DNA from 3 places in the Streptomyces sp. NPDC046925 genome. Region 1 is predicted to be linked to each of the others. Evidence: riboswitches for the same ligand, from Rfam matches in the RefSeq annotation. Region 1 holds a riboswitch; each other region holds the start of a gene.
What was found. Region 1 has a riboswitch for thiamine pyrophosphate ahead of thiO (glycine oxidase ThiO). Riboswitches for the same ligand answer to the same signal wherever they lie in the genome.
Positions count from the first base shown of each region.

Region 1 (7,286 bases):
GGCGGTGGCGGAGGCCACCAGGTCGTCGAGTTCGACGGGCAGGCCGGGGACGGCCGCCGACGGGGGCGGCACGTCCTCGTGGAGGTGCTGGTAGAGCACCTGGGCGGGCGACTCACCGGAGTGCGGCTTGGCGCCGGTCAGCATTTCGTAGAGCACGACACCGCTGGCGTACACGTCCACGCGCGTGTCGGCCGTGCCGTGCTCTATCTGCTCGGGGGCGAGATAGGAGACGGTGCCCAGGATCGTGCCGGTCGTGTTCGTGACGGTGTCCACGGCCCGCACGAGACCGAAGTCGGCGACCTTCACCCGGCCGTCGTCCCCTATGAGGACGTTCTCCGGCTTCATGTCGCGGTGCACGAACCCCGCGCGGTGCGCGGCGCCGAGCGCGGCGAGGACCGGCTCCAGGATGTCGAGGGCCGCGCGCGGCTGGAGGGCGCCGCGCTCGCGGAGCACGTCACGCAGGGTGCACCCGGCCACGTACTCCATCGCCAGATAGACGTACGCCCCGTCGGCGCCCTGGTCGTACACCCCCACCACGTTCGGGTGGGAGAGCCGGGCGATCGACTTCGCCTCGCGGATGAAGCGGTCGACGAACGAGACGTCGGCGGCCAGCGTCGGGTGCATCACCTTGAGCGCGAGCACGCGGTCGAGGCGGGTGTCCACGGCCCGGTAGACCGTGGCCATCCCGCCGACCGCGATCCGCCCGTCCACGCGATAGCGGCCGTCGAGCACCTGCCCGACGAGCGGGTCCTGAAGGGTCGTGTCCACGGGGGGATTCTACGAGCCACCGCTGACACCGATGCCCGCCCGGGGAGGCCCGGGCCCCGACTGCAGCCGAGCTGTGACAGGCGCCGGAGATCAGAAGGCGGGCCGCTCCGGATCGAGCCGGGCCATCCCCTCCACGGGCGAAGAAGCCTCGGCGAAGTGCCTCCGGGGAATCCGCCCGGCCCGGTGCGCGAGCCGCCCCGCCTCGACGCCGTGCCGCATGGCCTCGGCCATGAGGACCGGCTCCTGCGCCCGTGTAACGGCGGAGGCGAGCATCACACCCGCGCACCCCAGCTCCATCGCGAGCGCCGCGTCGGACGCCGTGCCCGCCCCCGCGTCCAGGATCACCGGCACGCCCGCGCGCTCGACGATCAGCTGGAAGTTGTGCGGGTTGCGGATGCCGAGCCCGGAGCCGATGGGGGAGCCGAGCGGCATGATCGCCGCACAGCCCGCGTCCTCCAGCTTCCGGGCGAGCACCGGATCGTCGTTCGTGTACGGCAGGACCGTGAAACCGTCGTCGACCAGGGTCTCCGCGGCGTCGATGAGCTCGATCGGGTCGGGGAGCAGCGTGCGCTCGTCCGCGATGACCTCGAGCTTCACCAGATCGGTGCCGAGCGCCTCCCGTGCGAGCCGGGCGGTCAGGACCGCCTCGCCCGCGGTGAAGCAGCCCGCCGTGTTCGGCAGGACGCGGATGCCGAGCCGGTCGAGGACGGAGAGCACGGAGCCCTGCACGCCGGGATCCAGGCGGCGCATCGCGACCGTCGTCAGCTCCGTGCCGGAGGCGACGAGGGAGCGTTCGAGGATGTCCAGGCTCGGCGCACCGCCCGTACCCATGATCAGGCGCGAGGAAAGGGTGAGCCCGCCGATGACGAAGGGGTCGTCTGCCATGTCGGTTCAGCCTCCTTGGACGGCGGTGAGGACCTCGACGCGGTCCCCGTCGGCGAGCGGCGTTGCGGCCCACCGCGTGCGCGGTACGACCGTTTCGTTGAGGGCGGCGGCGACCCCGGAGGGGGCCGCGGTGAGGGTGGCCACGAGGGCTTCGAGCGTGGTGCCCGCGGCCACATCGCGTGCTTCTCCGTTGACGGAGACGGCTGTAACGGCTGGGAGAGTCATGCGGGCTGCTCCATGAAGCGCTGCGTGAGGGAGGCGTCGGCGAAGCGCAGCGGGGTGAATCCCCGCGCCTCGTCGGGCAGTTCACCGGTGGTCAGGGCGTGCGCCATCACGTCGCCGGTGACGGGCGTCAGAAGCACGCCGTTGCGGTAGTGGCCGGTGGCCAGCTGGAGGCCGGGGAGCGCGGTCGGGCCCAGCATCGGCGCGTTGTCGGGGGAGCCGGGGCGCAGGCCCGCGCGGGTCTCGGTCAGCGGCAGTTCCGTGATGCCCGGTACGAGTTCGTGGGCGTCCCGGAGCAGCTCGTACACGCCGCCCGCGGTGACCGTCGTGTCCCAGCCGAGCTCCTCGGTGGTCGCGCCCACGACGAGTTCGCCGTTCTCGCGGGGCACCAGGTAGACGCTGCTGCCGCGCACGACGGCGCGCACGGTGCGGCTCAGGAACGGCGCGTACCGCTGCGGCACGGCCAGCCGCAGCACCTGCCCCTTCACGGGGCGCACGGACGGCAGGACGCCCTCGGGGACCCCGGCCAGACGCCCGCTGAGACTGCCCCCGGCGAGCACGGTCTGACCGGCCTCCAGGGCGGTGCCGTCGGCGAGGACGACTCCGGTGGCCCGGTCCGCCGCGACCGCAAGGCGCTCCGCCCACACGCGGTGGAAGACCACGCCCGCCCGCTCGCAGGCCACCAGGAGTGCGGCGGCGAGCCTGCGCGGGTCGACCTGGTGATCGCCGTCGACGCGCAGGCCGCCCCGCACGCCGGGCGCGAGCATCGGCTCCAGGCGGCGGCACTCGCGCCCGCTCAGCCACTCCGACGTGAGCCCGGAGCGCTCCTGGAGGGCGTGCAGCTCACGCAGGTGGGCGCGGTCGTCCGAGTCGAGCGCGACGGCGAGCGTGCCGCACGCGCGGTAGCCCAGATCCCGGCCGCTCGCCTCGGCGAGCTCGGCCGCGAACTCCGGATAGCGCTGCGCGGAGGCCAGATTGAGGCCGAGGAGCGTCTGCTCCCCGTAGTGCAGCTCGGTGACGGCGGCCAGCATGCCCGCGGCTACCTGCGCCGCGCCGCCGCCCGGTTCGGGGTCGACGACCGCGGCGGACATGCCGAGCTGGGCCGCCCGCCAGGCCGTGACCAGGCCGATGATGCCGCCCCCCACGACCAGGACGTCGGTCGTCTTTTGGGGTGCTGTGGGTGAATGCATGGGCGTCCAGCCCCTCCCTTCGCCGGCATGACCCGGATCAGGTTCGTACGGTCGGAGGCCGTTCCAGCCTCCCTCTCAGCCCGGTGCGTCCGGGCTCCCGCGAGTGTCTGCACGGCAACCTTAGCCTTTGGCGCCCCGGCGCAGTAGGGCGGCTGTGCGCTCACGGACCGTGACGTTGTGTCAGAGATCTCCTCGCCGGGCCCTGAGATGCTTCCGCCCCACCGTCCTACAGTGATCGGGTGAGCGAGCAGCAGAGGCAGGACGAACGGCGCGTGGTCATCGTCGGCGCGGGGATGGCCGGGGTGCAGACCGCCGTGGCCCTGCGCGAGCAGGGATTCGCCGGTGCGGTCACCCTGATCGGCGCGGAACCCCACCAGCCGTACGACAGGCCGCCGCTGTCCAAGGCCGTGCTGCTCGGCAAGGCGGAGGGCTCCGCCTTCGACATCGACTTCGAGGCCCTGGGCATCGAGCTGAGCCTGGGCCACCGGGTCACGGGTATGCGCCCGGCGGACCACGCGCTGGACACCGCCTCGGGCCCGGTGCCCTACGACACCCTGGTCATCGCCACCGGCGCCGAGCCGGTCCTGCTGCCCGGTACGTCCGGAGTGCCGGGCGTCCATCTGCTGCGCACCCTCGACGACGCCGAGCGGCTGCGGCCCGTGCTCGCCGGGCAGCACCGCATCGTCGTCGTCGGCGCGGGCTGGATCGGCGCCGAGTTCGCGACCGCCGCGCGTGAGGCCGGCTGCTCGGTCACCGTCGTCGAAGCCGCCGGGCGGCCGCTCGCGGGGGCCCTGCCCGAGGAGGTCGCGGCGCCGATGACGTCCTGGTACGCCGACTCCGGGGCCGAACTGCGCGTCCACGCGCGCGTGGACCGCGTCGAGCCCGGCAGCGTCCTGCTCGCCGACGGCACCCGGCTGCCCGCGGACGCGGTCGTCGTCGGCATCGGCGCACGCCCCGCCACGGACTGGCTCGCGGACTCCGGCATCACCCTGGGCGCCCACCGCGAGATCGTCGCCGACGACCACCTGCGGACGTCGGAACCCGATGTGTACGCGGTCGGCGACTGCTCCTCCTTCCCTTCGGGAAGGTATGGCGAGCGCCTTCTCGTCCACCACTGGGACAACGCCCTGCAGGGCCCGCGCACGGTGGCGGCGAACATCATCGGCGAGACACCGTCGGCGTACGACCCCGTGCCGTACTTCTGGTCCGAGCAGTTCGGCCGCTTCGTCCAGTTCGCCGGTCATCACACCGCCGACGACGAGCTGGTGTGGCGCGGCGATCCGTCGGGCGCGGCCTGGAGCGTGTGCTGGCTGCGCGGGGGCGCCCTTGCGGCCGTTCTCGCGGTGGGCCGCCCCAGGGACCTGGCGCAGGGCCGCAAGCTGATCGAGGCGGGCGCACGCCTCGATCCCGGCCTGGTGGCGGACCCCGCGGTACCGCTGAAGAAGGCCGTGCTGCCGTAGGGCTTGCGTATCCGAGGGGGCGGCTGCCCGGCCGCTGTCGGTGCCCGGAGCTAGGCTTGTCCCCGTGACCGAGATTGACGCAAAGACCGATGCTCTCGTCCCCGAGTGGCTGCACCTTCCCGACATCGCAGAAATGCTGGACGTCGAGGTGACGCGTGTGCGCCAGCTGGTCAAGGAGGGCCAGCTGATCGCCGTACGCCGTGGTGAGAACCGCGCGCTCGCGGTGCCGGCCGCCTTCATCGACGGCGAGAAGATCGTCAAGGGCCTCACCGGCACCTTGACGCTCCTGAGGGACGACGGCTTCACCGACGAAGAGATGCTGGAGTGGCTCTTCACTCCCGACCCGACCCTGCCCGGCACCCCCGCGCAGGCCCTGAGCGAGAATCGCGGGACGGAGGTGAAGCGCCGCGCACAGGCGCTCGCCGTCTGACCGACACGGAAAACCGTTGCGTACGGGCCGTGTGTCCTCCGGGGCACACGGCCCGTAGGCCGCCGACGACCGGGGGGACCCACACATGGCCACCAAGCCTGCCCGCGAGCAGCTCGCCGACGCCCGCCTCTACCTGTGTGTGGACGCCCGCAAGCGCCAGGGAGACCTCCCCGAGTTCCTGGACGCCGTCCTCGGCGGCGGCGTCGACATCGTGCAGCTGCGGGACAAGGGCATGGAGGCGGCCGAGGAGCTCGAACACCTCCAGGTCTTCGCCGACGCCGCCCGCAGGCACGGCAAGCTCCTCGCGGTGAACGACCGCGCGGACGTCGCGCACGCCATCGGCGCCGACGTGCTGCACCTGGGCCAGGGCGACCTGCCCGTGCCCGCGGCCCGCCGCATCCTCGGCGACGACGTACTCATCGGCCGGTCCACGCACGCCGAAGCCGAGGCCGCCACCGCGGCGACGCAGGACGGCGTGGACTACTTCTGCACGGGCCCCTGCTGGCCCACCCCCACCAAGCCGGGCCGGTACGCCCCCGGACTCGACCTCGTCCGGTACGCGGCTTCTCTCGATTCCCTCGGCACTGACCGCCCCTGGTTCGCCATCGGCGGCATCGACGCCGGCAATCTCGACGAGGTGCTCGAAGCGGGCGCCCGCCGCGTCGTCGTCGTGCGGGCCATCACCGAGGCGGACGATCCGGCGGCCGCGGCGGCCGACTTCGCAAAGCGGCTGCGTACGGCCTGATCGTCGATCTTCGGCCAACCTTCGCGGAGGCTGTCCGCAGGGTGGACGGGGATTGGCCGGTAGCGGTGGCCCGTCGCTAACCTGCCCGTATGGCCCTAGGCACACCTTCCACCAGATCAGATCGCGCACGCACCGTGCGTGACATGCTCGCGACCGGCGAGACGACGTACTCCTTCGAGTTCTCGGCGCCGAAAACCCCGAAGGGCGAGCGGAACCTGTGGAACGCCCTGCGCCGGGTCGAGGCGGTGGCCCCCAGCTTCGTCTCCGTGACGTACGGAGCGGGCGGCTCGACGCGGGCGGGCACGGTCAAGGAGACGGAGCAGATCGTCGCCGACTCGACGCTCACGCCGGTCGCCCATCTGACGGCGGTCGACCACTCCGTGGCCGAGCTGCGCAACATCATCGGGCAGTACGCGGACGCCGGCATCAGGAACATGCTCGCGGTCCGCGGCGACCCGCCCGGCGACCCGCTCGCCGACTGGGTCAAGCACCCCGAGGGCCTGACGTACGCCGCTGAACTCGTCCGGCTGATCAAGGAGTCGGGCGACTTCTGCGTCGGCGTCGCGGCCTTCCCCGCGATGCACCCGCGCTCGGAGGACTGGGACATCGACGTCCGGCACTTCGTCGACAAGTGCCGGGCGGGCGCCGACTACGCGATCACACAGATGTTCTTCTATCCGGAGGAGTATCTGCGCCTTCGTGACCGGGTCGAGGCCGCGGGCTGCTCGACACCGATCATTCCGGAGATCATGCCGGTCACGAACGTGCGCATGCTCGAACGGCTGCCCCAGCTCAGCAACGCGTCCTTCCCGCCGGAGCTCAAAGAGCGCATCCTCACAGCCAAAGACGATCCGGCGGCTGTACGCTCCATTGGCATCGAGTTCGCGACGGAGTTCTGCGCGCGGTTGCTGGCCGAGGGTGTCCCGGGGCTGCACTTCATCACGCTCAACAACTCCACGGCGACTCTGGAAATCTACGAAAATCTGGGCCTGCATCACCCGCAGGCCTGACCGGCCGTACCCCGGAGGGCGGCGGCCGCGGGGAGAGGGGCGTACATGGGCTGGACGGTCCTCTACATCGCGTTCGGATGCGTCGCGCTGTGGCTGCTCGGCGAAGTGCTGTTGCAGTACAAGGCGCGGCTGCGCTGGCGGCTCCTCGCCTTCGGCGGCTTCCTCGGCGTGGTCATCGGCGTGCTGCTGCCCTCGGTGGTGGTCATCGGGATCGGCGCGATCGCCTTCGCCACGGGACAGACGTACGTGACACTGTCGTTCCGCCGCGGCTTCTCGACCGGCTGGGCGCTCGGCGGCCAGCCCGGTCTGAGCAAGCGCCGCAAGACGACGCAGCGGGGCGGCGAGGCCGCTCAGGAGCCGACGCTCCAGGTCTCCGACCTGGAGTACGAGTCGGCGGGCCCGGCCGGGCCGCCGCCCGAGACCCCTCCCGGCGGCGGGGTCTACGCGCCGGAGCCGATGCCCGACGACACCGGCCAGTACGGCGTCTACAGCGACGACGCGTACGCACAGCAGCAGTCGGCGCAGCAGTCGGGCCAGCAGTCCGGTCAGCAGGAGAACGCCTACGGCTACGACACG
Region 1 covers NZ_JBEYWZ010000003.1:401,054-408,339, reverse strand. The annotation lists gene pknB (Stk1 family PASTA domain-containing Ser/Thr kinase) at 1-768, opposite strand, end outside; gene ABZ906_RS15070 (thiazole synthase) at 859-1,653, opposite strand; gene thiS (sulfur carrier protein ThiS) at 1,660-1,878, opposite strand; gene thiO (glycine oxidase ThiO) at 1,875-3,065, opposite strand; TPP riboswitch at 3,063-3,176, opposite strand; gene ABZ906_RS15055 (FAD-dependent oxidoreductase) at 3,359-4,525, shown strand; gene ABZ906_RS15050 (Rv2175c family DNA-binding protein) at 4,590-4,955, shown strand; gene thiE (thiamine phosphate synthase) at 5,041-5,700, shown strand; gene metF (methylenetetrahydrofolate reductase [NAD(P)H]) at 5,790-6,710, shown strand; gene ABZ906_RS15035 (hypothetical protein) at 6,756-7,286, shown strand, end outside.

Region 2 (7,286 bases), on a different contig from region 1:
CGCGCGGAGAAGGAGCTCGACGACACCACCGCGAAGTACGTCGCCCAGGTGGACGAGCTGCTCAAGCACAAGGAAGCCGAGCTGCTCGAGGTCTGAGGGCTCGAGGTCTGAGGACTGAGGAATCCGATCCGTGAACGACTCTTCCCGGGGGGCGCCTCCCAGAGCCGGGTACTGGGGGCCGCCCGACCAGGGCCCTGCTCAAGGTGCTCAAGGGGCTGCTCCGGCAGGTCCCGCGTACGATGCGCATGACGCCCTGTATCCAGCAGAGACGCGGCCCATGCCCATCGTGCCCGACATGCCTGACGTGCCTGACGTACCCCAGGAGCCCATGCCCAGCGCAGCATCACAGCCCGCCCCTGAGGCGCCGCGCGCGCCTCAGGCGCCGCAGAAGAAGAGCGCGGGCCGTGACCTCGGCGCGGCCATAGGAGTCGGCGTCGGGCTCGGCGTGGTGATCATCGCGTCGCTCTTCATCGTGAAGGCCGTCTTCGTCGGTGTCATAGCGGTCGCCGTCGTGGTCGGTCTCTGGGAGCTCACCTCACGGCTTCAGGAGCGCAAGGGCATCAAGGCGCCGCTGGTTCCGCTCGCGGTGGGCGGCGCCGCGATGGTCGTCGCCGGGTATGTCCGCGGGCCCGAGGGCGCCTGGGTCGCCATGGCGCTCACCGCGCTCGCGGTGCTCGTCTGGCGGATGACCGAGCCGCCCGAGGGCTATCTGAAGGACGTCACGGCGGGCGTCTTCGCGGCGTTCTACGTCCCGTTCCTCGCCACGTTCGTGGCGATGATGCTCACCGCGGACGACGGTCCGATGCGGGTCCTCACGTTCCTGCTCCTGACCGTGGTCAGCGACACCGGGGCGTACGCGATCGGCTGGCGCTTCGGCAAGCACAAGCTCGCCCCGCGCATCAGCCCCGGCAAGACCCGCGAGGGCCTGGTCGGCGCGGTGACGTTCGCGATGGCGGCGGGCGCGCTGTGCATGGAGTTCCTGATAGACGGCGGCACGTGGTGGCAGGGGCTGCTCATCGGCCTCGCGGTCGCCGCGAGCGCGACCCTCGGTGACCTCGGCGAATCCATGATCAAGCGGGACCTCGGCATCAAGGACATGGGCACGCTGCTCCCCGGTCACGGGGGCATCATGGACCGCCTCGACTCGCTGCTGCCGACCGCGCCGGTGGTGTGGCTGCTGCTGGTCGTCTTCGTGGGGTCCGGCTGAGCGGGGCTGCGCGGGTGTGCGTGATGCGTGACGTGATGCGTGATGCGTGATGCGTGATGCGTGATGCGTGCGTGATCTGTACGTGAGGGGCTCGTCGTCCATGGGGGCGGCGGGCCCCTTTTCGCAGGCGTTTTTTGTACGCACGGGACTGCCCTATACGACGAGATCCCGTCACCTCATGTGTCCCTTACGGCCCGTCCCATAGCCTCGCAGGGGGACACTTCCAGTGATGCCGCGTGTCTCCGCCTTGAGGATCTTGAGGAGACGATGGTGACCGGAGTCGGCGCGCGGTTTCTCGCGGGCGGCGTGATCTTGGCCTGCATGGCGCTCGTCGGCCCCAGCGCGCCGGACGGAACCCGCGTCGCCAAGCCGCTGCCGGCCGGCGCCCCCGATGACTTCGTGCCGAACCGCGTCATGACGTGGAACATCTGCAATCCCTGCAACGAATCCGGGAGCAACGCAGGCCGGGCCGCGGACATCGCCTCGTACGCGCCCCAGGTCGTCGGGCTGCAGGAGGCGTGCGTGCGGGACGTGGAGAGGATCCGGGACTATCTCCAGTACCTGTACGGGCTCGACTACCACGTCGAGTACGGGTCGGTGCTGCACAGTTGGAGCCGCTGCGGGGGACTGCCGTGGAATCCCGGCGGCTTCGGGCAGGCGATTCTCTCGGCGGCGCCGATGAAGGACCGCGTGAGCGTGGAGTACCCCGACGGCGGATCCGAGGACCGGGGGTACATGGAGGTCACCACCACGGTGGACGGCCGCCCCGTCCGGGTCTTCAACACGCACCTGGCCCAGCGGCAGCAGGCGGAGGTCCGGACGGAACAGGCAGGCGTACTGGCGAAGGCGGTCGCCCGGCACGACCGCACGATCGTGCTCGGTGACTTCAACGCGGTGCCGGAGAGCCCCGAGCTCACCGGGATGTGGGGCCTGGCCGCGGACGCCGACCCCGACTGCGGCCCTTCGGCCACGGGCAGCGGCGACTGCGAGACGACCACCGACTGGCAGAGCAAGTTCGACTACGTCTTTCTGCGCGGCTTCGTCTCGCTGGAGCATGGCGTGCACCTGACCGAGTACTCGGACCACGACTTGGTGCACGCCGACCTGGGACCGGCGTAGCTCACTCCTCGTGGCCTCACTCCTCGTGGCTCACTCCAGTACGCCGAGCTCGGTGTCGGGACGGCAGTGCGGGCACGCGTCGATCTGCTCGTACAGCGCTTGGCGCGCCTGGTCCCTGCTGACGCCGCGGGACCGCTTGCCCGCCATGTGGCAGCCGCCGACGTGCACGTACACCGGGGCGCGCCCGTCGAGCCCCTGCTCGACCAGCCACTCGGGGACGGGCGGCCGGGCCCGCTCACCACGAACCCGCTCGGCCTCCCGCCGCTCGGCGACCCCGATCGCCTCGTCCAGCCGCTGAACCCACATGGCATGCCAGGTCCGCAGGGTGCGAAGACGCGGCAGGTCAGGCGGGAGGTCGCTCACATGTTCGAGTCTAAGGGGCTGGCCTGCGAGGCTTCGAAGAAGGTGAGGGGGTGGCTGCGTGCCCCGCGGTCAATCGACAGGCGCCGGCTGCACGGTGAGGGACCGGATCGCGATCCGCAGCCCGATCGCGGTGCCGCTGGTGGCCGCGATCAGCAGCGCAGCCACCAGCCAGAAACTGAGCGTCTGCCCCGTCGACAGCATCACGGCCGCACCGATGACGCCCCCGATCGGTAGTCCCACAAGGGGGTGCCAGTCCTCCTTGCGAACCGCGTACATAAAACCGGGGGCGAGCGCGAAGCCGCCGATGAACGTTGCGGCCATGCGCCTGCCGGCGTCCGGAACGGCCGGGCACCCGCGGCTGTTCGGGCAGGGCGGGCCATCCATCAGCCCGGCTATCCCCCAGGCCAGGCTGACCACGGCGGCGACGAAGGCAGTCAGCGCGACGAGACCCGTCCACTTCAGGAGCATCCGCAGATCTTAAGCGGGCATGTCATCTATTTCGATAGAAATTCCAAGGGGGGCGATCGCTGGGCCGGGCGTCGAGAACGCACGACGACCTCACCCGCAGGCGGTGACCCGGTCAGGGTCCGGATGTCTGCGACACTGGATGGACCATGCCTGTACCCGGAGAACTTACCTTTGTCGCGCCCCGTGGAGCCAAGAAGCCGCCGCGGCATCTCGCCGACCTCACGCCCGCCGAGCGCAAGGAAGCCGTCGCCGCCGTCGGCGAGAAACCGTTTCGCGCCAAGCAGCTCTCGCAGCACTACTTCGCGCGGTACGCGCACGACCCGGAGCAGTGGACCGACATCCCCGCCGGGTCGCGCGGGAAGCTGCAGGAGGCGCTGCTTCCCGAGCTGATGTCCGTGGTGCGGCACATCAGCTGTGACGACGACACCACGCGCAAGACGCTGTGGCGGTTGTTCGACGGGACGCTCGTCGAGTCCGTGCTCATGCGCTATCCCGACCGCGTGACGATGTGCATCTCGTCGCAGGCCGGGTGCGGGATGAACTGCCCGTTCTGTGCGACGGGGCAGGCCGGTCTCGACCGGAATCTGTCGACCGCCGAGATCGTGCACCAGATTGTTGATGGGATGCGCGCGCTCCGGGACGGGGAGATTCCCGGTGGGCCCGCCCGGCTCTCCAACATCGTCTTCATGGGGATGGGCGAGCCGCTCGCCAACTACAACCGGGTCACCGGAGCCATCCGCAGGCTGACCGACCCCGAGCCGGACGGCGTGGGGCTCTCCCAGCGCGGCATCACCGTCTCGACCGTCGGGCTCGTGCCCGCCATCCACCGGTTCGCCGACGAGGGCTTCAAGTGCCGGCTCGCCATCTCGCTGCACGCGCCGGACGACGAGCTCCGCGACACCCTCGTACCCGTCAACACGCGGTGGAACGTGCGTGAGGTCCTCGACGCGGGCTGGGCGTACGCGGCCAAGTCCGGGCGCCGCCTCTCCATCGAGTACGCGCTGATCCGGGACATCAACGACCACGCCTGGCGCGGTGACCGGCTCGGGCGGCTGCTCAGGAACAAGCCCGTGCACGTGAACCTGATCCCGCTGAACCCGACGCCGGGCTCGAAGTGGACGGCATCGCGGCCGGAGGACGAAAAGGCCTTCGTGGACGCCATCGCCGCTCACGGGGTGCCCGTCACGGTTCGTGACACCCGAGGTCAGGAGATCGACGGGGCATGCGGTCAGCTTGCCGCGTCGGAGCGTTAGTCTGGCTTGAACACAACTGCACAGCCGGAACACATCTTCATATTCCGACAGGGGAGCGCCACAGCGCTGAGAGTGCGGCACCAAGGACAGGTTGGCCGCAGACCCTCTGAACCTTGCCCGGGTCATTCCGGGTAGGAAGTTCGGACACCACTCAAGCTGTTGCGCCCTGCCCGCGAACCGGTCCGATCCGGCCTGGTCCGCGGGCAGGGCCGCGTCTCTTCCTGGTCACTCCAGGAGGATTGAACTCAGTTGAACTCAGTGAGCAGCATCAAGAAGAGCACTGCCATCGCGGTCGCGGTCGGCCTCGGAGCCGTCGCGCTCACCGCCTGCGGCGGCTCGTCGGGCAGTGGCGGCGAGACGGACTCCAAGAGCGTCACGCTCGTCAGCCATGACTCCTTCAACGTCTCCAAGGACGTACTGAAGGCGTTCGAGAAGAGCTCCGGGTACAAGGTCAACGTCCTCAAGGACGGCGACGCCGGAGCCGCCGTGAACAAGGCGATCCTGTCGAAGGACAACCCCCAGGGCGACGTCTTCTTCGGCGTCGACAACACCCTGCTCTCGCGCGCGCTCGACAACGGCCTCTTCCAGTCGTACGAGGCCAAGGGCTCGGACCAGATCCTTTCGCAGTTCCGCGTCGATCAGGGCAAGCATCGCGTCACGCCCGTCGACAGCGGCGACATTTGCGTCAACTACGACAAGAAGTACTTCGCCGACAAGAAGCTCGCGCCGCCGAAGACCTTCGCCGACCTGGCCAAGCCCGCCTACAAGAACCTGCTCGTGACCGAGAACGCCGCGACCTCCTCGCCCGGCCTCGGCTTCCTCCTCGGCACCGCCGCCCAGTACGGCGACGACGGCTGGCAGGGCTACTGGAAGAAGCTCAAGGCCAACGGCGTCAAGGTCGTCGACGGCTGGGAGCAGGCCTACAACGAAGAGTTCTCCGGATCCGCCGGTGGCAAGAAGGCCAAGGGCGACCGCCCGCTCGTCGTCTCCTACGCCTCGTCCCCGCCCGTCGAGGTGCTCTACGCCAAGCCGCAGCCCAAGGAGGCGCCGACCGGCGTCGCGACCGGCACCTGCTTCCGGCAGGTCGAGTACGCGGGTCTGCTCAGCAACGCCAAGAACGAGAAGGGCGGCAAGGCGCTGCTCGACTTCCTGATCGGCGCCGAGTTCCAGCAGGACATGCCGCTGAACATGTTCGTGAACCCGGTACGGAAGAACACCGAGCTGCCCGAGCTGTTCACCGAGCACGGGGTGAAGGTCGACGATCCGCAGACCATGGCTCCGAAGAAGATCGCCGACAATCGCGAGCAGTGGGTCAAGTCGTGGACCTCGCTCGTACTGAAGTAAGCAGACCCCGTAAGGGGCTCTCGCGCGGGAGCGCGGCGCGGCTCGGTCTCATGGCCGTGCCCGTCGCGTTCTTCGCGCTCTTCTTCGCCTACCCGGTCGCCGCGATCGTCGCGCGCGGCCTGAAGGTGGGCGGCCAGTGGCAGTTCGGGCGGATCGCGGACGTCGTGGCGCAGTCCGACGTCCGGCACGTGCTGTGGTTCACCACCTGGCAGGCGCTCGCGTCGACCGCGCTCACGCTGCTCATCGCGCTCCCCGGCGCGTACGTCTTCGCGCGCTTCGAGTTCAGGGGCAAGCAGGTGCTGCGGGCGGTCGTCACGGTGCCGTTCGTGCTGCCGACGGTCGTCGTCGGCACCGCGTTCCTCGCGCTGCTCGGCCGTGGCGGGCTGCTCGACGAGATGTGGGGCGTGCGGCTCGACACCACGGTGTGGGCGATCCTGCTCGCGCACGTCTTCTTCAACTACGCCGTCGTCGTACGGACGGTCGGCGGGCTCTGGGCTCAGCTCGACCCGCGCCAGGAGGAGGCCGCCCGGATGCTCGGCGCCTCGCGGTGGACGGCCTGGCGGACGGTGACGCTGCCCGCGCTCGGCCCCGCCGTCGCCGCGGCGTCCCTCATGGTCTTCCTGTTCACGTTCACCTCCTTCGGCGTCGTACAGATCCTCGGCGGACCCGCGTACTCGACCCTCGAAGTCGAGATCTACCGGCAGACCGCCCAGCTCCTCGACCTGTCGACGGCCGCCGTCCTGACGATCGTGCAGTTCGCGGCGGTCGGCCTGATCCTCGCCGTGCACGCGTGGACCGTGCGCAGACGGGAGACCGCGCTGAAGCTCGTCGACGCCGCCACGGTCGCGCGGCGACCGAGGGGCGCGGGGCAGTGGACGCTCCTCGGCGGGGTCATGGCCACGATCGCCGTACTGATACTGCTGCCGCTCGGAGTGCTGATCGAGCGATCGCTGAGCGGCCCGGGCGGGTACGGCTTCACCTACTACAGGGAGCTGACGTCGGCGGAGGGCGGAGCCTTCCTCGTCCCGCCGATCGAAGCGGTCTGGAACTCGCTCCAGTACGCGCTCGCCGCCACCGCCATCGCCCTGGTGATCGGCGGGCTCGCGGCGGCGGCGCTCACCCGGAAGGCCGGTCGCCTGGTGCGCGGTTTCGACGCGCTCCTGATGCTGCCGCTCGGCGTCTCCGCGGTGACGGTCGGCTTCGGCTTCCTGATCACGCTGGACAAGCCGCCGCTCGACCTGCGCTCCACCTGGATTCTGGTGCCGCTCGCGCAGGCCTTGGTGGGCGTGCCCTTCGTCGTACGCACCATGCTGCCCGTCCTGCGCGCGGTGGACGGACGCCTGCGCGAGGCGGCGGCCGTGCTCGGGGCGTCGCCGCTGCGGGCGTGGCGGGAGGTCGACCTGCCGATGGTGCGGCGGGCGCTGCTCATCGCCGCCGGGTTCGCCTTCGCCGTGTCGCTCGGTGAGTTCGGCGCGACCGTGTTCATCGCGCGGCCGGACAACCCGACGCTTCCCGTCGCCGTGGCACGGCTC
Region 2 covers NZ_JBEYWZ010000012.1:178,019-185,304, forward strand. The annotation lists gene frr (ribosome recycling factor) at 1-96, shown strand, start outside; gene ABZ906_RS36035 (phosphatidate cytidylyltransferase) at 131-1,207, shown strand; gene ABZ906_RS36040 (endonuclease/exonuclease/phosphatase family protein) at 1,475-2,326, shown strand; gene ABZ906_RS36045 (DUF6233 domain-containing protein) at 2,357-2,689, opposite strand; gene ABZ906_RS36050 (hypothetical protein) at 2,759-3,157, opposite strand; gene rlmN (23S rRNA (adenine(2503)-C(2))-methyltransferase RlmN) at 3,304-4,410, shown strand; TPP riboswitch at 4,450-4,566, shown strand; gene ABZ906_RS36060 (thiamine ABC transporter substrate-binding protein) at 4,669-5,754, shown strand; gene ABZ906_RS36065 (iron ABC transporter permease) at 5,730-7,286, shown strand, end outside.
Region 2: another riboswitch for thiamine pyrophosphate. It lies ahead of ABZ906_RS36060 (thiamine ABC transporter substrate-binding protein); the one in region 1 lies ahead of thiO (glycine oxidase ThiO).

Region 3 (7,286 bases), on a different contig from region 1:
CCGGGCTGGCGCTCCCCACGGCGTATCACCTGCTGCGCACGCTGACGCACGAGGGCTATCTGAGCCGGGACAAGGGCGTGTTCGTGCTCGGCGAGGCAGCCGAGCGGCTGAGCGCGAGCGGGGCGCAGCAGAATCGTCGCGGCATGATCGTGGAGGCCCTGGAGCACTGGCGTGACGTCATCGGGGTGCCGGTGTACTTCGCTCTCTACCGCGAGGGCGAGATCGAGGTGGTGGGCGTCGCGGACACGCCCGGGAATCCGGCCGTGGAGGAATGGGCCGACTTCCGCGAGACGGGACACGCCCATGCGATCGGGCAGTGTCTGCTCGCCCAACTCGACGACGAGCAGCGGCAGGACCACCTCTCCCGTTACCCGGTGCAGTCGATCACTCCGTACTCGGTCCGTGACAACAGAAGTTTCCTGCGCCGCCTGGGCGCGATGGGCCGGATGAGGCCGGTGATGGAGCGGCAGGAGTACGCGTTGGGGACGGTCTGCGCGGCGATTCCGATCACAGCGGGTAACACTGCGGCGACCATGGCGATCTCCGTTCCCTCCTATCAGGAAGATCGACTACTGCCCGCAGCCGAGCGCCTGCAAGACGAGATCGGCAAGTTGTTGGGGACACTGGCTTTCTCTATCAGCATCTGAAAACTCACTCCTTGTGATCTGATGTGTACGTTAAGCAAGATGCCAAGAGTGTCAGGGAGTTGGTTCCTGGCCAGTCGAGCTTCAGCGACGGGGTAGGCGGGCGATGCGAGAGTCGGTCCAGGCAGAGGTCATGATGAGCTTCCTCGTCTCAGAGGAGTTGTCGTTTCGCATCCCGGTGGAGCTGCGTTACGAGGCCGGCGATCCGTACGCCGTCCGGTTCACCTTCCACCTCCCCGGCGACGCACCCGTGACCTGGGCCTTCGGCCGTGAGCTGCTGGTCGACGGGATGGGCGAGGCGTGCGGTGAGGGGGATGTGCACATCGCGCCCACCGATCCCGAACTGCTCGACGAGGTGCACATCAGGCTTCAGGTCGGTGCGGACCAGGCGCTGTTCCGGGTGGGGATCCCGCCGCTGCTCGCCTTCCTGGACCGTACGGACAAGTTGGTGCCGCTCGGGCAGGAGCGGGCGCTCGCGGACTTCGAGACGCATCTGGACGAAGCGCTGGACCGGATCCTCGCCGAGGAGCAGAGCGCGGGTTGACGCCGGGAGCCGGGTGAAGCCGTACGGCAGATTGGGGCATTTTGTGGCATCGGGGGCTCAGGCCTTGCGACGCCGGCCCTTTCCGCCACGGGTCTGCTTGGGAGCAGGGGCGGCGCCGTTTCCCGTCCGGCCCGCGCCGCTTCCCGGCCGACCCGCACCGCTTCCCGGTCGACCCGCACCGCTTCCCGGTCGACCCGCACCGCTTCCTGCCCGGATCGCGCCGCCTTCCGACCGACCCGCGCCGCTTCCCGTCCGGTCCGCGGAGACCACCAGGGCCGCGAGCGCGGTCGTGACCGGCACCGAAGCGACCAGGCCGATCGAACCGACCAGCGTGCGCACGATCTCCTCGGCCACCAGCTCGCTGTTGGCCACCGTGCCCACGCTGCTCTGCGCGATCGAGAAGAGCAGCAGGAGGGGCAGCGCCGCGCCCGCGTAGGCCAGGACGAGGGTGTTGACGACCGAGGCGATGTGATCGCGGCCGATGCGGATGGCCGCGCCGTACAGCCGGCGCCAGCCCATCGTGGGGTTGGCCTGGTGCAGTTCCCAGACGGCGGACGTCTGGGTCACCGTCACGTCGTCGAGCACGCCGAGCGAGCCGATGATGACCCCCGCGAGCAGCAGACCGCTCATGTCGATGGACGGGTACAGGCCGTGGATCAGGCCGGTGTTGTCGTCCGTGTTGCCGCTCAGGGACGCCCAGCCGATGAAGAGCGAGCCGAGCAGCCCGATGAGGAGCAGGGAGATCAGGGTGCCGAGTACGGCGACCGACGTACGGGCCGTGAGGCCGTGGCACAGATAGAGCGCGATCAGCATGATGGCGCTGGCCCCGATCACCGCCACGACCAGCGGGTTCGAGCCCTGGAGGATCGCGGGCAGGATGAAGAACGTGAGGACCAGGAAGCTCAAAGCCAGGGCGACCAGGGCCATGACGCCGCGCATCCGTCCCACCACGACGACGGCGAGCGCGAAGATCCCGGCGAGCAGCGCCATGGGGAACTTCCGGTTCACGTCGGTGACCGAGTACTGCAGTTCCTCGGGAGCCGTGGGTTCGTAGGCGACCACCACCTCCTGTCCCTGGCGCAACTGCCGCGGTGAGTCGGGCTGGACGATCTCGGTGAACGTGCGGCCCGTGTCCTTGCCGCTCGTCACCTCGATCGTCGCCTTCTTGCAGACGCCCTTCGAGCGGGATTCCGCGGACTGCCCCTCCGCGGTGGAGGTGTCGCCGTTGGGCGGCGTCTGGGAGGCGTTGACGTCCTTGCAGGGGAGCTCCTGCACCTTCGTCACGTCGGCCGACTGGGTCTGGCGGTCGAAGCCGACTCCGGTGCGCTCATGGTCCGGTGCGCCACCCGGCCAGAACACCGCGAGCCCCACGACGACCGCCGTGGCGAAAGGAATCAGCACGGCCGCGATGACCTTGCGCAGATGCTTGGAGACGGGCGCCGCCGGACCGTGGCTGTGGGAGTGCCCATGCGGGTCCGGAGGCGTGTTCGGGACGGGCGGCTGGGACGGCGGCTCTGTGGTGGTCACTGCCCGATCATCGCAAGAACGGAGAGGGCCCTCTGTTCAGCGCGCCCGATATGACGCTAGCGTGGAGCCACCTTTGCAAACGCGGGAGCTCGGAGCACCGGGCTGAGAGGGCGCTGAACTCCGTACGAAGCGGCACGAAAAGTGCACGATCCGTACGGAATCCGCTGCGTCGACCGCCGAACCTGTTACCGGGTAATGCCGGCGTAGGGAGTAGGTCTCATGACCACATCGGACGCACGCACGCCTGCCTCGACGCAGAACCAGAGCATCGAGGTCGGGAAGTCCATCGGATGGCACAAGGCGTATGTCGAGGGCTCGCGCCCCGATCTGCGGGTGCCGGTCCGGCAGGTGCACCTCACCAACGGCAAGGCCGTGACCCTGTACGACACTTCGGGTCCGTACACCGACGAGTCCATCGACACCGACGTCCGCAGGGGCCTGGCACCCCTCCGCGAAAACTGGATCATCGCCCGCGGCGACACCGAGGAGTACACGGGCCGTCCGCCCCGCCCCGAGGACGACGGCATCAAGCACACCTCGCCGCGCGGCGGCCTGAAGAACCTCGACGCGGTCTTCCCCGGCCGCCCGCGCCAGCCGCGCAGGGGCCGCGGAGGCCAGGCGGTGACGCAGCTCGCGTACGCCCGCCGCGGCGAGATCACACCCGAGATGGAGTTCATCGGGATCCGCGAGAACCTCGATCCCGAGGTCGTGCGCGCGGAGGTCGCCGCGGGCCGCGCGGTCATCCCCGCCAACGTCAACCACCCGGAGATCGAGCCGATGATCATCGGCAAGAAGTTCCTGGTGAAGGTGAACGCCAACATCGGGAACTCCGCGGTGACCTCCTCCATCGAGGAGGAGGTGGACAAGATGACCTGGGCGACCAAGTGGGGCGCCGACACGGTCATGGACCTCTCCACCGGGCGCAACATCCACACCACCCGCGAGTGGGTCCTGCGCAACTCCCCCGTCCCCATCGGCACCGTGCCGCTCTACCAGGCCCTGGAGAAGGTCGACGGCCAGGCCGAGGCGCTGACCTGGGAGATCTACAAGGACACGGTCATCGAGCAGGCCGAGCAGGGCGTGGACTACATGACGGTGCACGCGGGCGTGCGCCTTCCGTACGTCCCGCTCACCGCCAACCGCAAGACGGGCATCGTCTCGCGCGGCGGCTCGATCATGGCCGCATGGTGCCTCGCGCACCACAAGGAGAGCTTCCTCTACGAGAACTTCGAGGAGCTCTGCGAGATCCTCGCGTCGTACGACGTGACGTACTCGCTCGGCGACGGCCTGCGCCCCGGTTCGATCGCGGACGCCAACGACGAGGCGCAGTTCGCCGAGTTGCGCACTCTCGGGGAACTCAACACGATCGCCAAGCGTCACAATGTACAGACGATGATCGAGGGCCCGGGCCACGTCCCGATGCACAAGATCAAGGAGAACATCGACCTTCAGCAGGAGATCTGCGAGGAGGCGCCGTTCTACACGCTCGGCCCGCTGACCACCGACATCGCGCCCGCGTACGACCACATCACCTCCGGCATCGGCGCCGCGATGATCGGCTGGTGGGGCACGGCCATGCTCTGCTACGTCACGCCCAAGGAGCACCTGGGCCTGCCCAACCGCGACGACGTGAAGACCGGCGTCATCACGTACAAGATCGCTGCCCACGCGGCGGATCTCGCCAAGGGGCATCCGGGCGCGCAGGACTGGGACGACGCGCTCTCGGACGCGCGCTTCGAATTCCGCTGGGAGGACCAGTTCAACCTGGCCCTCGACCCGGTCACGGCACGGGAGTTCCATGACGAGACGCTGCCGGCGGAGCCCGCGAAGACGGCGCACTTCTGCTCGATGTGCGGGCCGAAGTTCTGCAGCATGAAGATCTCGCACGACATCCGGCGTGAGCACGGCGGCACGCAGGAGGAGATCGCGGCGGGCATGGACCAGAAGTCCAAGGAGTTCGCGGCAGCCGGAAACCGCGTGTACCTGCCGATCGCCGACTGAGCGGCGTACGGCACCGCGTTATGGCAATGCGTTACGGCACGGCGCTTCGGGCGGACGGTCATCGCCGCCCGCCCGAAGCCGCGTCGCGTACCACTTCGGTACTACTCCGGCTTGTGTTCGGGACCGCCGAAGTCCGGGCTCGAGAAGTCCGGGCTCGAGTAGCTCGGGCGCGCTCCCGTCGTCTGCCCGCCGCCCGGGCTGCTGAACCCCGGCCTGTGATAGCCGAGGTGAGGCATCCGGCTGTGCGGATCCCCGGCCGGTGTGCGGGCCGCGTGAGCCGCTCCCGGATCCGCGAGCGCCTCCCGCAGGAACGGCAGGACGCCGCGCTCCAGGAGTGCCTTGCCCCAGGCTTCCCTGGCGCGGACCACCTCCTCGTTCTGATCGCCGTACGAACCGGCCTGGAGCGAGGTGGAGCCATTGCGCAGCGCGGTCAGGAGCAGACCGACCGCGGCGACCAGGATGCCGCCCGCGGTGAGCGCGCCGAACAGCCATCCCGCGGTGAGCAGGGTGTCCGCGAAGGCGGGCTCGGGGGTGAGCATCTTCAGGATGTAGCCGACGAGCAGGAAGATCGCGGCGGCCGCCCCGGCGAGAAGGGGCGCGAGCACCGCGACGACGGCGACGGCTCCGGCCCCCGAAGCCTGAACGGTGACCTCCCCCATCGTCGTGGCGATGCCGAGCCCGCCGGAACCGGCTTCCGCCGTGCCCTCGGTGCTCCGCTCACGGATCGGTGATGCGGCAGATCCGCCTTCGCGCAGTTCTTCGCGGACCTTCACGTAGTGCGTGTACTCGGTCGTTGCGGCGGCAGTGATCAGCGCAGTGGCGTTCAGCGCCATGGTGCGCAGCTGCTCCGGATTGAGCCGCTCGCCCAGTGCGGCTAGATCAGGACGGTTCGGTGCGGTGCGCAGCGCCTCATCGAGGATCCGCTCGTACTCGGGGCGGTCCTCATTGAGCAGTTGTGGAGCGCTGTTCATGTGCATCCCCCGATGCTCCGTAGGGCTTGGGAGCTCGCATGGCTGCGAGCCGTCGGGCAGAAACGGAGGGGAGCCTGCTACGGATAAGCCGATGGTAGAGCCGTGACGGCACGCGGTGACAGGGGGTTTCCAGAATTGGGCCCCCTGGCCCGCGTGATCGTGTAGAGGAGCGCCTGCCCAGCGAACGCTCAGTTATCCAGGGGCAGTTGGCAGACCAGCAGTTTTCCGGCCATGGTCACGCCGCCGTCCATGGCGATGGCCAGTCCGCCTGCGTAGATGTGCGGGCCCTCGATTACGGGACCGCCGCCGTCGGAGTCATCCTCCGAGCCGACATCGCCGAGCAGATACGGGATGGGGCTGTGGCCATGCACGATGCGGTGGCCGCCGTACATGTCGAGGAGTTCGCGTACGGCACCGGGGCCCGACTCGTCGCGGAAGGCGAAGCGCTTGGTGAACTTCCTGAAGAGGTCCCAGCACTCGTCGGCGTCGTTGCGGGTGAGGGTCTCGCGGACCGTGTCGTTCACGGCCTCGATCGAGTCGCCGTAATCCAGATAGGCGGTCGTGTCGGAGTGCATCAGGAGATGCCCGTCCTCCGACTCGATCGCGTCGAGGCGCGCCATCCACTGCAGGTGGTGGTCCTCCAGACGCTCCATGTCGGTCTTCTGGCCGCCGTTCAGGAGCCAGGCTGCCTGGAAGGTGGCCGTGCCCGCGCCCGAGTTGACCGGGGTGTCGCCGAACCGCTTCGCGCCGAGAAGGAGCAGCTCGTGGTTGCCCATCAGGGCCTTGCAGTAGCCGCCCGCGGCGGCCGCCTGCGCGGACAGGCGCATCACGAGGTCGATGACGCCGATGCCGTCCGGGCCGCGGTCGGTGAAGTCGCCGAGGAACCACAGGCGTGCGTTGCCCGCGGACCAGTCGCCGTCGCCGTCGATGAGGTTCTGCTCGTGGAGCGCCGCGAGCAGCTCGTCCAGATAGCCGTGCACATCGCCCACGACGAACAGCGGACCGTGTTCGTCGGTCGGCGCCTGCGGAGGCTCCGGCATGGGCTGCACCTCCACTTGCACGGTGTCCCCGCGATTGATGATCGGCAGGTCGCGCTGGGTCGGGGTGTAGCCCTCGTCCGGCACTCCGGCGACCTCCACGGGGGCGCCCGGAGCCGCCACGCCCGCCGGGTCCCCCTGGACCGGCCCGGCCTCATGGACGTACGCCGGAACGCGGAAGTCGCGCAACGTCGCCGTCCGCACATCGGGTCCCTGACCGGCCCCCTGAGTCATCGACCCCTCCACCACCATTACGCCGCATCTACACCGAGATCGGACTGCCTGGTCGCAGCGGCCCGCGGTGTCGTCCGCCCATCATAGGAATGCGGCTCGCGCTGTGTGGTGCACCAGGGGTGGTGAATCAGTGCTGAACCCCTGTTCACCGAGGTTTTCTCCCGAATTGGGTAGGGGTTTCCCCCCGGGTCACGACCGGGCAGTGCCGGGCACTGCCCGGTTGACGGGGGTTCTCCCCGCCGAACGGACCGCTCAACCCGGTCCGGGCGAGCGGGGTGGGCTGACCGTCGTACGCGGCGGACGTCGCTCGGACGAGGTGCGCACGATC
Region 3 covers NZ_JBEYWZ010000005.1:454,896-462,181, forward strand. The annotation lists gene ABZ906_RS23560 (IclR family transcriptional regulator C-terminal domain-containing protein) at 1-647, shown strand, start outside; gene ABZ906_RS23565 (SsgA family sporulation/cell division regulator) at 751-1,188, shown strand; gene ABZ906_RS23570 (YibE/F family protein) at 1,246-2,715, opposite strand; TPP riboswitch at 2,787-2,942, shown strand; gene thiC (phosphomethylpyrimidine synthase ThiC) at 2,935-4,716, shown strand; gene ABZ906_RS23580 (hypothetical protein) at 4,818-5,693, opposite strand; gene ABZ906_RS23585 (metallophosphoesterase) at 5,876-6,958, opposite strand; gene ABZ906_RS23590 (LacI family DNA-binding transcriptional regulator) at 7,211-7,286, opposite strand, start outside.
Region 3: another riboswitch for thiamine pyrophosphate. It lies ahead of thiC (phosphomethylpyrimidine synthase ThiC); the one in region 1 lies ahead of thiO (glycine oxidase ThiO).